DNA from 2 places in the Kitasatospora sp. NPDC048545 genome. Region 2 is predicted to be linked to the other one. Evidence: riboswitches for the same ligand, from Rfam matches in the RefSeq annotation. Region 2 holds a riboswitch; the other holds the start of a gene.
What was found. A riboswitch is a leader RNA that binds a small molecule or an ion and turns the genes downstream of it on or off. The one in region 2 is predicted to bind cobalamin.
Positions count from the first base shown of each region.

Region 1: another riboswitch for cobalamin. It lies ahead of AB0D10_RS29100 (HoxN/HupN/NixA family nickel/cobalt transporter); the one in region 2 lies ahead of AB0D10_RS44310 (CbtB domain-containing protein).

Region 1 covers NZ_JBEZIQ010000035.1:87,582-95,200, forward strand. Annotated here, with positions in the region: gene rpmF (50S ribosomal protein L32) at 120-293, opposite strand; partial or broken gene AB0D10_RS29085 (GTP-binding protein) at 410-760, opposite strand; partial or broken gene rpmB (50S ribosomal protein L28) at 796-933, opposite strand; gene rpmG (50S ribosomal protein L33) at 1,050-1,214, shown strand; gene AB0D10_RS29100 (HoxN/HupN/NixA family nickel/cobalt transporter) at 1,395-2,510, opposite strand; cobalamin riboswitch at 2,542-2,756, opposite strand; gene AB0D10_RS29105 (metalloregulator ArsR/SmtB family transcription factor) at 2,839-3,222, shown strand; gene AB0D10_RS29110 (hypothetical protein) at 3,278-4,969, shown strand; gene AB0D10_RS29115 (AAA family ATPase) at 5,127-7,118, opposite strand; gene AB0D10_RS29120 (DNA-formamidopyrimidine glycosylase family protein) at 7,204-7,619, opposite strand, start outside.
Region 2 covers NZ_JBEZIQ010000097.1:12,167-19,785, forward strand. Annotated here, with positions in the region: gene AB0D10_RS44295 (SDR family oxidoreductase) at 1-523, shown strand, start outside; gene AB0D10_RS44300 (methyltransferase domain-containing protein) at 528-1,289, shown strand; gene AB0D10_RS44305 (CbtA family protein) at 1,434-2,201, opposite strand; gene AB0D10_RS44310 (CbtB domain-containing protein) at 2,217-2,435, opposite strand; cobalamin riboswitch at 2,471-2,629, opposite strand; gene AB0D10_RS44315 (histidine phosphatase family protein) at 2,736-3,320, shown strand; partial or broken gene AB0D10_RS44320 (XRE family transcriptional regulator) at 3,420-3,614, opposite strand; gene AB0D10_RS44325 (Tat pathway signal sequence domain protein) at 3,698-4,399, opposite strand; gene AB0D10_RS44330 (methyltransferase domain-containing protein) at 4,603-5,406, shown strand; gene AB0D10_RS44335 (maleylpyruvate isomerase family mycothiol-dependent enzyme) at 5,522-6,286, shown strand; gene AB0D10_RS44340 (nuclear transport factor 2 family protein) at 6,476-6,955, shown strand; gene AB0D10_RS44345 (hypothetical protein) at 7,054-7,362, opposite strand; gene AB0D10_RS44350 (maleylpyruvate isomerase N-terminal domain-containing protein) at 7,575-7,619, shown strand, end outside.

The DNA.
Region 1 (7,619 bases), on a different contig from region 2:
CCCGGCCCGAACCGCCCGCCGAGCACCCCCGACGGAACCCCCGGAGCCCCCGATGCGCCCCCGTACCACCACCGGCTTCCCGCCACCCGGCACGGCCGGGCCGCCACGGGCCGCCGCCGCTACGCCTCCCCCGGGTCGCTCAGCCCCCGACGGTAGGCCGGGACCAGGCTCTGCGGCACGAGCAGCTCGCGGCCGTCGATCGTGACCGGGACCGGCTTCGGGGGCGCCGCCCTCCACCGGGCGCGACGGTGCCGGGTCTTGCTGCGGGAGGTCCTGTGCTTGGGCACGGCCATCGGAAGCTCCTGGTCCTTGTGGTCGACGTCCTCGATGCCGGCCGCGTCCAGGGGGTCGGGCCGCTCCTTCGGCGGGGCTGTTCGTTTGCGCATGATGCCGGGGCTCCTTCAGTGGAGGGGGCGAGCAGGCCCCGGAAGGCGTCGGGCAGGGTCTTCCAGCCGGCCTCACCGGCGATGAGTTCGACGTCGGTGAGCAGGCAGGAGTCGAGCAGGGCGGTGATCCCGTCGACGTCCAGCCCCTCCGCGGTGAAGCAGAGCTGCTGGACCCGGTCGCCGTGCAGCGGGTGCCAGTCGAGGGCGGCCGCCGCCCGCCGGGCGGGCGGGTAGAACTCCCAGGCCGCGTCGGACAGGGTGGCGAGCCAGGGCCCGCACTCCTCGACGGCGAGGTTGGCCCCGGCCGCGTCCCAGGCCAGCATCAGGTCCGGGCGGTTGGCCGGCCAGAAGCGGCCGCGACTGCGCTGCGCCGCCGGGACGAGCTGGTGCAGCGCCTCGTGGAACCGCCGTACCGGCCCTCACCGGGCAGCCAGTAGCGCTTGCGCTGGACGTTGGGGTCGAAGCGGCGGCGGGTGCGGCGGTGCGAGTGCGAGATCGCGTTGCCGAAGCCGGGTCGGCGGCCGGTGAGTTGGCAGTGGGCGGACATGGGTGCTCCCTGGCGTCCGGGAATGATCGGGACGGCGCAAACGCTGCACCGGATGAAAATGACTTCCATTTCGGTGTACGGTCTCGACCGAGCACCCCGGACCCAGGAGGACACCCGTGGCCCGCAGCGAACTGCGCCCCGTCATCAAGCTCCGCTCCACCGCCGACACCGGCTTCACGTACGTGACCCGCAAGAACCGCCGCAACGATCCGGACCGGATGGTCCTGCGCAAGTACGACCCGGTCTCGGGCCGGCACGTCGACTTCCGCGAGGAGCGCTGACCCCGTACGCACGAACGGCGCCTCCCCGAGTGGGGAGGCGCCGTTCGGCACCGCGTCGTTCGGCACCGCACTGGTGGAGACCGCGCCGTTTGACACCGCACTGTCGGACACCGTCGCGAGGGCGGGGCCGGCCCGGGACCGGTGCGGTCCCGCCCGGCCCGGCGCGGTGGGCCCCTCGGCTCACTGCTCCTGCGGCGTCCAGCGCTTCTCGACCTTGGCGAGCTTCCAGTACCCGATCGCCACCGCCCAGACCAGCACGAACAGCCCCGCGATCGCGTAGCCGACGTTGTCCAGCGAGATCTCCGCGATCCAGCTGCTCACCGGGTCGGTCAGGTCGAACTTCTCGTGCAGCACGCCGACCAGCTCGATGGTGCCGATGATGAAGGCCACCGCGATCGACAGCCCCGTGATGGTCAGGTTGTAGTACACCTTCCGCACCGGGTTGGAGAAGGCCCACTGGTACGCGAAGTTCATGAACGTCCCGTCCAGGGTGTCGAACAGGCTCATCCCGGCCGCGAACAGTAGCGGCAGGCAGACGATCGCGTACCAGGGCAGCCCGGCGGCAGCGCCCGAACCCGCCATCACCATCAGGGTGACCTCGGTGGCGGTGTCGAAGCCCAGGCCCAGCACCATGCCGACCGGGAACATCTGCCCGGGGCGGGTGATCGAACGGGTCGCCCGGTTCAGCACCCGGGCCATGAAGCCGCGGGAGTCGAGGTGCGCCTCCAGCTCCGCCTCGTCGTACTGCCCGGCCCGCATCGCGCGGAACACCTTGACGATGCCGAGCAGCGCCGCCAGGTTGAGCGCGCCGATCAGGTAGAGGAACACCCCGGAGGTGGTCGTCCCGACCACGCCGAGCCACTTGTGCGTGGTCGACTCGTCGTCCATCAGCGTGTTCGCCAGCTGGGCGCCGCCCGCCACCAGGGCGGCCATGATGACCACCATCGAGGAGTGCCCCAGCGCGAACCAGAATCCCACCGAGACCGGCCGCTTGCCGTCCGCCATCAGCTTGCGGGTGGTGTTGTCGATCACCGCGATGTGGTCGGCGTCGAACGCGTGCCGCATCCCGAGGGTGTACGCGGTGATGCCCAGGCCCACCCCGAAGACCTGGGTGCCGACCGCGTACCGCTCGGGCGCCACCAGGAACACGAGCGTCCCGAAAGCCACCACGTGCATGGCCAGGATCACCCCCATCAACCCGGCCGTACGGACGGTGTCCTCGCGCTTCCACCGGAAGGCGGGCAACACGGACGGCGCCGCTTTCGCGTCCGCCGCGGCGGTTTCGGGCAGGGTCATCTCAGGATCACGCTCCAACACCTCGTGGAATCACTTCGTGAAGTGCCGTGGCCGGTCTCCTGGCTTACGGGACATCCGGGTCCGCCTTCCCGAGTGCGCGAGGCACCCAGTGGCTTCGTGGACACGGACCGAATTCCGTCGAGGACGAAGGAACTCACCCGATCACAGTGGCGAGGGCCGCTCCGGACTGGGACCCCTGAGGGTCCGTCACCGGTCTTCCCGAGCACCACGGCGGGCTACACCGTAGGGGTCGCGCCCCGACCCATGCAAGGCTGCGCACCTGCGCAGGTGTCCAGGATCACAGGCCCCCGCCTGCAAGAATGTCCGCATGCATCTCGTACCGGCCGACCGCGCGGGCCACCGCACCATCGACGGGCACCGGGTCTGCGAGGCCATCGCCGCGATCGGCGACACCGCGCACGTCCGGTCCTGGGCCGAGCGCTTCTCCCTGCTCGCCGACCCCGGACGGCTCGCCCTGCTGCTCGCCCTGCACCGGGCCGGCCCGCTCGCCGTCACCGACCTCGCGGTCGCCACCGGCATGCGCGACCCCGCCGTCTCCCAGGCCCTGCGGCTGCTCCGTATGGCCGGCGTCGTCACCGGCGACAAGGACGGCCGCGTGGTGCGCTACCGGCTCGTGGACGAGGACATGCGCCCCCTCCTCGACGAATGCGCCGCCGGCGAGCACCACGAGCCCACCGCCGCCGCGGGCTGACCGACACTCGGGGAACAGCCGTCGGGCCGGACCACCGGATGAGTACGATCATGGTGTGCCGTCCCACCCCCACGCCTGGCCCGCCGACCGCTGGAACACCCGACCGGTCAGGGCGCGCGTGCTGGCGGTCGCCCGCACCCTCACCTCCGCCACCCGCGTCCTCGACGTCCTCACCCTGCTCAACCCGGACGGCATCGCCCGGTACTTCACCGTCAACCCCGGCTCCGCCTTCGCCGACCGCGCCCTGGACGACTACCTGCACGGCCTGCACGGCTTCACCGTGCTCGACTGGCAGGACGCCCTCCGGCACCACTTCGACCTCGCCGTCGCCTGCGCCGTCCACTCCTCCATGCACCACCTGGACGCCCGGCTCGTCGTCCTCCCGCACGGCGCCGGCTACAACCGCCTGGTGACCGAGTCCACCGGCGACACGACCAGCTCCGCAGGCCTCTCACGCAACGAACTCACCCACGGCGGGGAGGTGTTCGTGGACGTCCTCGGCCTCTCCCACCCCGAACAGCTGGACCGCCTGCGGACCTCCTGCCCCGAGGCGCTGGACGTCGCCCGGGTCGTCGGCGACCCGTGCCTCGACCGGATGCTGCGCAGCCTGCGCTCACGGGACGCCTACCGGGCCGCGCTCGGCGCCGTCGACGGCCGACGGCTCGTCGTCGTCAACTCCACCTGGAGCGAGCACTCGTTATTCGGCCGTCGCCCCGACCTGCCCCAGCGGCTGGTCCGCCGGCTGCCCGCCGACGAGTACACGGTCGCCGTCGTCCTGCACCCCAACATCTGGAGCCGGCACGACCCCGAGGCGCTGCTCGACACCGCCCGCCGGATGGGCCTGCGGCTGATCCCGCCGCACCAGGGCTGGCAGGCCGCGCTGGTCGCCGCCGACTGCCTGATCGGCGACCACGGCTCGGTCTCCGTCTACGGCGCCGCACTGGAACGGCCCACCGTGCTCGTCGCCACCGGCGCCGCCGAACTCGACCCGCGCTCCCCCGGCTACGCATTCGGCCAGACCGCCCCCGTGCTCGACCCCGACGGCGACCTCGCCGCCCAACTCGCCCAGGCCCTGCGGGAGCAGGACCCGGACACCCTGCGCCCGCTCACCGACCGCTCGCTGAGCCGGCGCGGCCGGTCCGCCGAGCTGCTGCGCCCCCTGCTCTACTCCTTCCTGGAGCACCTGGACGAACCCGGGGACGAACCGCTCCTGCCGCCCTACCCCAAGCCCGTCCCGCACCCCGGCACCACCGACGGACCCACCGCGTACGACGTCGAGGGCGGGAGCGAGGGCACCGAGGTCAGTCTGCGGCGCTACCCCGTCGACCCGGCCGACCACACCCCGCGCGGCTTCCACGCGCTCACCGACGAACACCCGGGAGACGCCCTGCGCTACACCGCGGAGGTGCTGGCCCGCACCGAGGTCCACGCCGAACTCCCCGCTCCCCGCTGGCTCGCCGACTCGGCCGCGGAACTCCCCGGCCTCGCCGTCGCGGTGGCCGCCCTCGGCCCGGCCCGGCACCTGGTCCGGCTGCGCAGCGGTCTGCTGCTGGAGGCCCGCGCCGAACCGGACTGGGGCGGCCCCGACCCGGGCATCGACCCGCTGCTGCTCGGCTCCGCCGTGGCCTGCTGGCTCGCCGACGGCGGCGACCCGGCCGAACTCCCCCGGCAGGGACTCACCGTCCGCACCGGTGAGCACCGCACCCGGCTCTCGTTCAGCACCGGGCCCCAGGGCCCGCCTCTCTAGGGTCCGTCCGCACACTCCCGTCGTCACACTCCCGTCGTCCGCCCGGAGGGCGGGCCGGGCGGCGTTGGGGTGCGTGCATCGCAAGCCGGAGGACGGGGGTACCTCCTGACCGAAGGCCGGGGGAGCGTCGCCCGCAGACGCGGTATGAGGACGGACCCTAGAGCAGACCCGCCAGTTCCCGCAGCCGGGCCCGGCTGCGCCCGGCCAACTCGGCATCGCCCAGCTCCTCCGCCAGGGCCACCAACAGGGTGTGCGCCTGCGCCTCCTTCACGTACTGGCTCCGCTCCCCGGCCCGCCGGGCGCAGTCACCGGCGTGCACGACGGCGAGGTCCGGTCGCCCCAGCGCGCGGTGGGCCCGGGCGCGGACCAGCGGCAGTTTCATCAGCATGTCGTGGTCGTCGGTGTCCGCGGCCCGCGCGCCGGCGCGGTCCAGGACGTCCAGCGCCTCCGGGGCGCGGCCGTCGGCGATCAGCGCCTGTGCCAGGTTGTAGCTCTGGACGATCTCACCGTGGTCGTCGCCCCGGTTCTCCGCCAGGGCCAGCGTGAACCGCTCCACCGCGTCGCCGGGGCGGCCGTCGGCCAGGCACAGCAGGCCGTCCGTCTCGTGCAGCACGCCCACCACGCGGCGGTCCGCCACCAGCGGCAGCTGCTCCGCGGCCAGCGCCAACTGCTCGGCGGCGAGCCGGTACTCCTTGCGCTCGAAGTGGGCGCGGGCGAGCTGGTTGCGCATCCGGACCACGGCGGCCGGCTGGTTGTCCCACTGGGCCGACTCGACGCCGAGCCGGTGGGTGGCGATCCAGTCCTCGTAGAGCTTGCGGCCGTGGTACAGCGGCCAGAGCGACTCGCAGAGCCGCCACACCTCGCCGTGCCACCGCTGCCGGGCGGCCTCCTCCACCACGGCGCGCAGGTTGGCCCGTTCGGCGTGCAGCCACTCCAGGGCGGCCGCGCCGGAGGCGAACCCGGGCAGCTCCTCGCCGTTCTCCTCCTGCAGTCGCAACCTGGCCCCCATCGCGTGGTCGGCCAGTGCGGCCCGGCCCCGGTAGTAGGCCACCACCCGGGCGAGGAGTTCCGTCCGGCCGGGCAGCTCCCGGGTACGGCCGTAGGCGTGCAGCCGCACCACGTCGTGGGCGCGGAAGCGCGTCTCGACGTCGTCGTCCATCACCTCGTCGAGCAGGTGGACGGCGCGCAGTTCCTGCAGCGCCGCCCCGGCCCGCTCGACGCCCGCCGCACCCGCCGACTCGGCCGACACGAAGGGGCCGGGGTGCACGCCGATCAGCCGGTAGAGCGCCCGGCCGTGCGGCGACAACCGCTCGTGGACCAGGTCGTAGGTCGGGCCGAGGTCGTTCTCCTCGTCGTCCAGCATGGCCAACCTGCCCTCCCGGTCGTGCAGTTCGGCCACCACCCGGCCGACCGGCAGGTGGTCGCGGTCCAGCAGCTGGCTGCCGACGGCGTTCAGCGCCAGCGGCAGCCCGCCGCACAGCTCGACCAGCGCCGCCAACTCCCCGTCGGTGCCCCGCCCGGAACCCAGCCAGGCCCGGACCAGATCGGCACCGGCCGTCGCGCTCAGCGGACCGAGCTGTCGCACCTCGGCGCCGTCGGTGCGCAGCGCGGGCAGCCGCCGCCGGCTCGCGACCACCACCAGTCCGGTCGAGGGGAGCAGGGCGCGCACCTCGGCGGCGTGCTCGACGTTGTCCAGGAAGAACAGGCACCGGCGCTCGGCGGTGACCGTGCGGAACATCGTGAATCGCTCCGCCTCCACCGCCGGGGGCTCCGTCCCGAGGGCGCGCAGGAAGCCGGCCAGCAGCGAGGGGAGGTCCACCCCGCCCTGGTGCCGGTAGGCCAGGAGGTCCGCGTAGAGGTCCCCGCCCGGGAAGCGCGCCCGGTGCTCCTCGGCGAACTTGGCGATCAGTTCGGTCTTCCCGACCCCGCCGAGCCCGGTGAACACCACGATCCCCAGCCCGCCGGCCTCGACCCGGCCCGACGCCGCGGTCAGCGCGGCGAGTTCCGGCTCCCGGTTGACGAAGGGCCCGTGCGGGGGCCGGACCTGACGAGGCCTCGGCGGCGGTTCGGCCTGGTGGAGGTGCACCGAGCCGATGGTGTCGGCCTGCACCACGTGGCCACCCACCGTTCCTGACACGGTGTTGGTCACCCGCCGATGCTCCATCTGCCCGCTCCCTCCGGCCGGTCGGCCCCAGCCTACGGGCTGGGCTCCGGCCCGGAGGGCGGATCGGGTCTCAGGCCGCCTGGCAGGTCGGGCACCAGAAGAGGTTGCGCGCGGCGTGCTCCTCGGTCCGCACGTCCGTGCCGCAGACGTGGCAGGGCATCGCCGCCCGCCGGTAGACGTACACCTCGCCGCCGTGGTCGTCCACGCGGGGCGGGCGCCCCATCGCCTCCGGGGTGTGTTCGGGACGGACGGTGTCGATCCGGCCGACCGCGACGCCCTCGTGCATCAGGGCGACCAGGTCGAACCAGATGGCGTCCCATTCCTTCCGGGTGAGGTCGCGCCCGGCCCGGTGCGGGTCGATGCCGTGGCGGAACAGCACCTCGGCCCGGTAGACGTTGCCCACCCCGGCGAGCACCTTCTGGTCCATCAGCAGCGCGGCGACCGTCGTCCGGCTGGCCGCGATCCGGCGCCAGGCGGCCTCCGGGT
Region 2 (7,619 bases):
CCGGTACGACCGGCTGGACCTGCTGTTCAACAACGCGGGCGCCGCCGCGCCGCGCCGGCTGATCACCGAGACCCCGTTCGAGGACTGGAACCGGGTGCTCGACACCATCGTCACCGGCGGCTTCCTCTGCGCCCGCGAGGCCTTCCGGGTGATGAGCACCCAGACCCCGCAGGGCGGGCGGATCATCAACAACGGCGCCCCCTCGGCGTACGTGCCGCGCCCCAACTCGGTCGCGTACACGGCCGCCAAGCACGCGGTGCTCGGCCTCACCAAGGTGCTCGCCCTGGACGGCCGCCCGTACGGCATCTCCTGCGGGCAGATCGACGTCGGCAACGTCAGCCCGGTCGACGGCGGACCGCAGCCGGCCGCGATGCAGGCCGACGGCACGATGGCGGTCGAGGCGACCATCCCGGTCGAGCGCTTCACCGACGCGCTCGTCCTGATGGCCGCCCAGCCGCCGGACACCAGCATCCAGTCGCTGGTCGTGCTGCCGACCACCATGCCGTTCGTCGGGCGGGGGTGAGCCGGTGCTGGTCAGCGCACGCTCCTTCGAGGAGTACCGGGCCATGTTCGCGCTCACCGACCGGGACCTGGAGCAGCGCGTCCTGGACTGCCCGGCCGGTGCGGCGGGGTTCGTCGCCGAGGCCGGGCGGCGCGGCATCGACGCGGTCGCCGTGGACCGCCAGTACGCCGACCACCGGGAGGAGTTGGGCCTGCTGGTGGAACGGGAGACGGTCTTCAAGCGGGACCTGCTGGTGAAGGAGACGGCCGGCTTCGGCTGGTCCCGGTACAGCGACGTGGACGACATGATCGGCCAGTGGACCGCCAACGCCAGGGCCTTCCGGGCCGACATCGCCGCCCGCCCGGACCGCTACGTCGCCGGTTCGCTTCCCGAACTCCCCTTCGCGGACGACTCCTTCGACCTGGTGCTCAGCTCGCACCTGCTGTTCTCGTACGGCAACCGGCTCGACGAGGAGTTCCACCGGGCGGCGCTGCTGGACCTCGCGCGGGTGGCACGCCGTGAGGTCCGGCTGTTCCCGCTGGTGGTGTACGACACCGGAGTCCGCTACCCGGAGCTGGAGCGGCTGCGCCGGGAGCTGGCGGGGCTCGGGGTCCCCAGCCGGGTGGAGCCGGTGGCGTACCGGTTCCAGCCGGGGGAGGGCGAGATGCTGGTGCTCTCCTGCACGGACTACCGGGCGCCGGAGCGGTCGGCCACGGCGGCGGGCCGGTCCGGGGCCGAGGACCGGGTGCGCTGGCGGCACCGGGAGGCGGCACGGCCGGGCCCCTGAGCTCCGGCCCGCCGAGGCCGCCGGAGGTCCGCCGGGCCGCCGGAGGACGGTCGGGCCTGCCGGAGGACGTCCGGGAACGCCGGAGGCCGGTCGGGGCGACGTGGTGTCGCCCCGACCGGCCTCCCACTACCGAACCGGCGTCGGTCAGTGGACGGACGCGGCCGTCTCCGGAGCGGCCTCCCGAGGGGTGGCCGTGGCCGGCTTCGGGTGCAGGAGGCGCTCGGCGAGGTGGCCGAACAGCAGCCCGAAGGACGTCCAGAGGGTGAGCTGGATGGCGAGCGCCGCGAGGCGGAACTGCCAGAGCAGGGTGGCCGAGAAGTCCTCGGGCACCTCGTTGACGGCGGGCAGGAAGGCGAAGGCGAGGCCGACCGCCACCGCGAAGCCGAGGACGGCCACGACGGTCGCGTACCAGTTGCCCAGGCGCGGCGCGAGCCGCTTGCCGACGATCACCGAGGCGACCGCCAGCAGCACGCTGAGCGCCATCATCAGGAAGTACAGCGTGGTGCGCTTCCCGATGGTCTCCGGGTCGCCCACCGACGGCGGGTTGGCCGGGTACTTGAGGAACGGCACGAGGTAGACCGCGACCAGCGCGACGCCGGACAGCAGGGCCGCCGTGGCGCGCGGGGAGAAGCGGCCGACCCGGCCGAGGGCGAAGCAGTAGGCGAGCGCGGCGATGCCGCCGAGCGAGACGCCGAAGACCAGAACGCCCGTGGCCAGCCCGGCAGTCGACTGCAGGGACCGGCTGACGATCTCCATCTCGGGTGCCCCGGCCGCGTGGGCTTCCTCGTAGGCGATCGCGGCGTCCACCCGGGGTTCACCGAGCAGGTAGGCCACGACCAGGGCGAGCAGGCCGGCGCCGAGGCCGGCCAGCATGCCGCGGACGAGCAGGGATCTGACGGTTGCGGAGTTCACGGAATCGTCCCCTGATCAGTGGCAGGGGAAGCCGAGCAGGTGGCGACCGTCGTGCACCCATTCGTGCACGTCCTCGCCGGAGATGAGGGAGGTGGCGCCCTGCTCGGCGCCGACGAAGTAGATCAGGGCCATCAGCAGGATGCCGAAGAACACGGCCCAGGGCAGGATCGCCTTGACGGAGATGGGGGTGACCGCCGGAGCGGCGGGGGCAGCGGGGGCGATGGGGTGAGCCATGGCCGACCTCCTCTGGGAACACGCGTCCCGTGTCGATGGAGCACCGACGGCAGGGCGGGTCTGACTCGCCGGGCCGAGGCGGGGACCAGGGCTGCGGCTTCACAGTGGCGCGACCGTGCCGGAGTCTCACCGGGCTTCCGCGCTCTGCCGTCTTCAGTTGTCGCAGGGACGGTACCGTGTCCGGAACCCCCGGCCAAGGGGCTGCGCGGGGGCTCACGGGCGCGCGACCGGCACGGAACAGGCAGCGGAATCCGGTACGTGTGCGGTGCAAGGCCGGGTTCCGGGACGGGAGGGGAGCGAATGACGGTACGGGTGATGTTCGTCGCACCGGCGATCGGCGACGGGTTGCGCGCGGCGCGGTTCGGCGACGACGGCCCGCCGGAGGAGGCCGCGTCGGCGGCCGCCCGTGCGGCGGCGGGGGCGCTGCCGACGCCGGCCCGCAGCCTGGCCTCGCCCTCGGTGCGCTGCCACCGGACGGCCGAGGCGCTCGGTCTGCCGGCCGAACCGGACCGGCGGCTGGCCGAGTTGGACGTCGGCTCCTGGCGCGGTCGGACGCTCGACGAGGTCGCGGCGGCCGAACCGGCGGCGGTCGCCGCCTGGTTGGCGGATCCGGCAGCGGCGCCGCACGGTGGCGAGTCGGTGCTGGACCTCCTCGCCCGGGTGGGTGCCCGGCTGGACGAACTGGCCGGTGAGGCAGGACGCTTGGCAGTGGTGGCGGAGCCCGCGGTGGTCCGGGCGGCCGTGGTGCACGCGCTCGGCCTCCCCCCGGCGGTCTTCTGGCGGCTCGACGTCCGGCCGCTGTCGGTCACCGAGCTCTCCGGGCGTGCGGGGCGCTGGAACCTGCGCTGCGGGTGGGACCTTGCGCCGGCGGCCGCCGGTTCGTGATCCCGAGGGGGTCGGTCCGGTAACCCTGCGACACGTGACGGCAGGTGACGGATCGTCACCAGCGAGTTCGGGGACGGGCGAGCGGGTCGGGTGGCGCGGGCTCCGGTCGCCCAGCAGCAGGCGCAGCCGGCCGGAGCGCACGTGGACCCACTCGATGCCCTCATGGGTCCTCGGCTCCGGCTCGCCGCCCGGGCCAGGCGGGATGAGGAGCTTGTGGGCCTGGACGCCGCCCGGGCGGCCGAGGGGGACGAAGGTCGTCCCGCCCCGGACCACCGGGCGCAGAGGGATGCGCGGCCGAGCCCGTCTTCACACCTCCGCCGTCCGCCCGGAGGGCGTCGCCCCGCCGACGCGGGTTTGAAGACGGGCCCTCGCGGAGGTCAGTTGACGTACACCGCCGGGGCGCCCGGCTGGGTGGTGTCGGCGACCGGGCCGTACGCCGCGGAGAAGTACCCGTCGCCGGGGCAGAGGCCCGAGCCGCCGCTCTTGGCGAAGTGCTCGTTGCGGAAGACCAGGCTGTGCGCGGCGTTGTCGGCGTTGCCCGCGAAGGCGCCGCTGAGCTGGTAGGTGCAAGTGATGGTGCCGAACCAGCTGTTGAGCACGGCGGTGGCCTGGATCGGCCCGGCCGACCCGCCGGCGAGGGTGACCGGGAGCCCCGGGCCGTCGGAGACGGTCACGCCGTATGCGAGGTTGCCGACGGTCAGGCTGCGCACCGAGGTGACGCCGGTGACGTTGCTGGTGCACGAGCCGAAGGTCAGACCGGTCAGCGAGCCGGTGGCCGACCCGGGGGCCGCCGGGTTGGTCAGCACCTTCTCGGCGAGCTGCGAGACGGCGCAGGTGACACCGGTGGTGCTGGTGGCGGTCGAGTAGAAGGTGGCGACGGTGCCCCCGGCGAGCGGCGCGGCGAGCGCGTCGCCCGCTGCGACGGCGGCGCCGCCCGCGCTGCCGGCGGTGAGCACCGGGACGGCGGCGACGGACTCGGGCGCCGCGGACGCGGGCGCGGCGACGACGGAGAGCGCGGTGGCGGCGGCGAGGGCCGCGACGGCGGCGGCGGGGACGGCAAGGTGGCGGCTGAAGCGCATGGGAAGAGCCTCTTTCTCGGTGAGGGGCGAGAAGACGACCTTTCGCGGCTCCCGGGCGGTGGGGACCCGGGGGCCCACGACGTTCTAGGACTGGTTCTAGGGCCGTGACCGTGCGCCGTCAAGGCAGTGGACAGAACTTGCTGACGTTTCGTCAACAAGGAGCCGGCTCGGCCGCTCCGCCGTCCGCCTGCGAGAATCCCGGCATGGCTGAGCACAACAGCGACCACGGATACCTGCTGGACAACCGGCAGTCGCAGGCGGGCATCCGCTTCGGCGCCCTCGCCGAACTCTTCGACCCCGTGACCTTCCGGCACGTCGACACGATCGGCCTCGGCCCCGGCATGCGCTGCTGGGAGGTCGGCGCCGGCGGCCCCTCCGTCCCGCTCGGACTCGCCGACCGCGTCGGCCCGACGGGCACGGTGGTCGCCACCGACATCGACGTCTCCTGGACCGCCCCCGCCGCCGGCGGCACCATCGAGGTCCTGACCCACGACGTCGCCGCCGACCCGCCACCGCCCGGCGCCTTCGACCTCGTGCACGCCCGACTGGTCCTGGTGCACGTCGCCGACCGCGCCGAAGCCCTCCGCCGCATGATCCAGGCCCTGCGCCCCGGAGGCTGGCTGCTCATCGAGGACGCCGACCCCGCGCTCCAGCCACTGCTCTGCCCGGACGAGTCCGGCCCTGCCGAGCGCCTCGCCAACCGGCTGCGTTCCGGCTTCCGCACCCTGATGGCGGCCCGCGGCGCCGACCTCGCGTACGGGCGGACCCTGCCCCGGGTGCTGCGCGAGGCCGGCCTGGTCGACGTGCAGGCCGACGCCTACTTCCCGATCACCTCACCGGCCTGCGCCGTTCTGGAGGACGCCACGGTCCGCCAGATCCGCGCACTGCTCGTGTCGGAGGGCCTCGCCACGGACGAGGAGATCGACCACCACCTCGCCAACGTCGCCTCCGGCCGGCTCGACCTCGCCACCGCCCCGATGATCTCCGCCTGGGCCCGCCGCCCGTAGGGCCTCGACCCGACGACGGCCCGTCATGGAGGCCGACGACGGGGGCGGTCGGGGGAGGGGCGGCGGACAGCCGGGGAGGGGCGACGGGCGGCGGGCCACCGTAGAGTTCGGGCCCGTGAACCCCACCGCCGCCCCCGCCCCCGCCGCGCTCGCCCCCGCCGAGCTCACCGCCCTGCTCGGCGCGGTCCGTGCCGACGTCGGCCGGCTCTGCGACGCCCTCGGCGGCCTGACCGACCGGCAGGCCCGCGGGGCGTCCGCACTGCCCGGCTGGAGCCGCGCCCACGTCATCACCCACATCGCACGCAGCGCCGACGCGTACCGCCGACTGCTCGCGCTCGCGCGCACCGGCGCCGCGCCAGGGCCGCGGCCGGACGGCGGCGCGCCGGACCGGGCCCTGCGGGAGGGGGCCGAGCGGGACGCGGCCGAACTCGTCGCCGACCTGCGGCGCAGCCTGGACGGGCTGTCCGACGAGGCGGCGACCGTGCCCGCCGAGCGCTGGACCGCGCCCGTCCAGGCCCTCGGCGGGTGGTGGCACCCCGCCTGGTTCACCCTCCACCGCGCCCGGCGCGAACTCCAGACCCACCACGTCGACCTCGCCCTCGGCCGCACCACGGCCGACTGGCCCACCGACTACGTGGCCTGGGCACTCGACACGACCGTCGCCACCCTGGCCGCGCGGGACTTCCCCGTCGCCCGGCTGGAAGCCACCGACCTCGGGCGCAGCTGGAACCCCGCCGCCACCGGCGCCACCGTCAGCGCCCCCGGCCACGTCCTGCTCGCCTGGCTCGCCGGACGCGGCCCGGCCCCGGACAGCCACGCCGGCCGCACGCTCCCGACCCCACCGGTCTGGCCGCTGCCGCCCGTACCCGGTTGGGACTGAGGGTGCGGGACTGCTCGTGCTGCATGCGGTGGTCACCCGCTGCCGCTTGCAGCGCTCCGGTTCTCGCCCCGCCTATCGCCCCTTGTAGCCGGAAGCTGGTGGGTGACAATTACGATCGATGCCGCGCTTGTGCTGGGCATTGCCCAAAACCGCTGCCCTGCACCGTGATCGAGCTGATAGGAAGGGGGAATGGACGACGAGATCATCGCCCCGATCGACCAGATGCTCGCAGAACGCGCGTGCGAGCGGATCATTGTGGACTTCATCCACCGTCTCGACCTTGGCGAGCCGAGCTCGGTGGCTGAGCTGTTCACGCCCGACGGCATCTGGCAATGGCCTTACGGTGACCGCCGCATCGAGGGCCGTGACGCCCTGCGGGCCTACTTCGCCTCGCGCCCGTCGGACCGGCTCTCGCGTCGCCTGATGACGAACATCCTGGTCACGGTGGAGTCCACGACGACGGCCCGCGCTATCTCGTATCTGACGACATACCGGGTCGACGGCTACGCCGGCGGCATGATCGAGCCTCGCCTCCCGGCCAACGTGGGCCACTACGAGGACACCTTCCGTAACCTCGATGGCGACTGGCTCCTCGCAACCCGCACCGTCTTCCTCCCCTTCGGTGCCGACACGGAGCGACTCCCCTCCCAGACTGCGGCTCGGACATGACGGGAAGCGCTTCGCAGCCCGAGTAACCGGCATTTCGGCGCGCCACGGTGCCGCCCGCGTTTTTCGCCCGCCGTTGGCGATGGGGCGTACGGACGGGGTCACCGAACGTCGTGCCCTGCTGTTCCGTAAACGGAGAGGTAGTGGTCATCGCGGCGGCCGGCTGCGGTCAGGAGGAGCCGCTTGCGCAGCAGCGGTGGCTTCGCTCGGCCGAACATGCTGCGCTTGAGCGCCTTCAGGTCGTTGACGCGGCCCTCGACCGGTCCAGACGACCACTCGGTGCTCATGCCGTGGACGACGGCGTCGAGGACGGTGAGCAGTCCGGTGGCGAAGCCGGCCAGGCCGCACTGCACGTCCGCGCAGACGTCGGCGATCCAGCGGGTCAGTCGGTCTCCTTCGCGGTTGGTCATGATGGCCGCGAAGGTGCGGACGTGGACGGCCGCGGCCGCGAGTTCGGGTGATCGGGCCAGCAGGGAGAGTGACCGGTAGCGTGTGGCGTGCGGCCGGCAAGTCCAGTCGTGAGCCCGCCCGGACTGCGCTCCCGACAGGATGCGTCCGGGCGGATTTCGTCTGCGGTCGGATCACACTTGTTGATGGTCGTCAACGCTGCGACGATCACGGGATGCATCGCATCGACAGTCGAGACGTCGACCAGGCCGTAGACGAG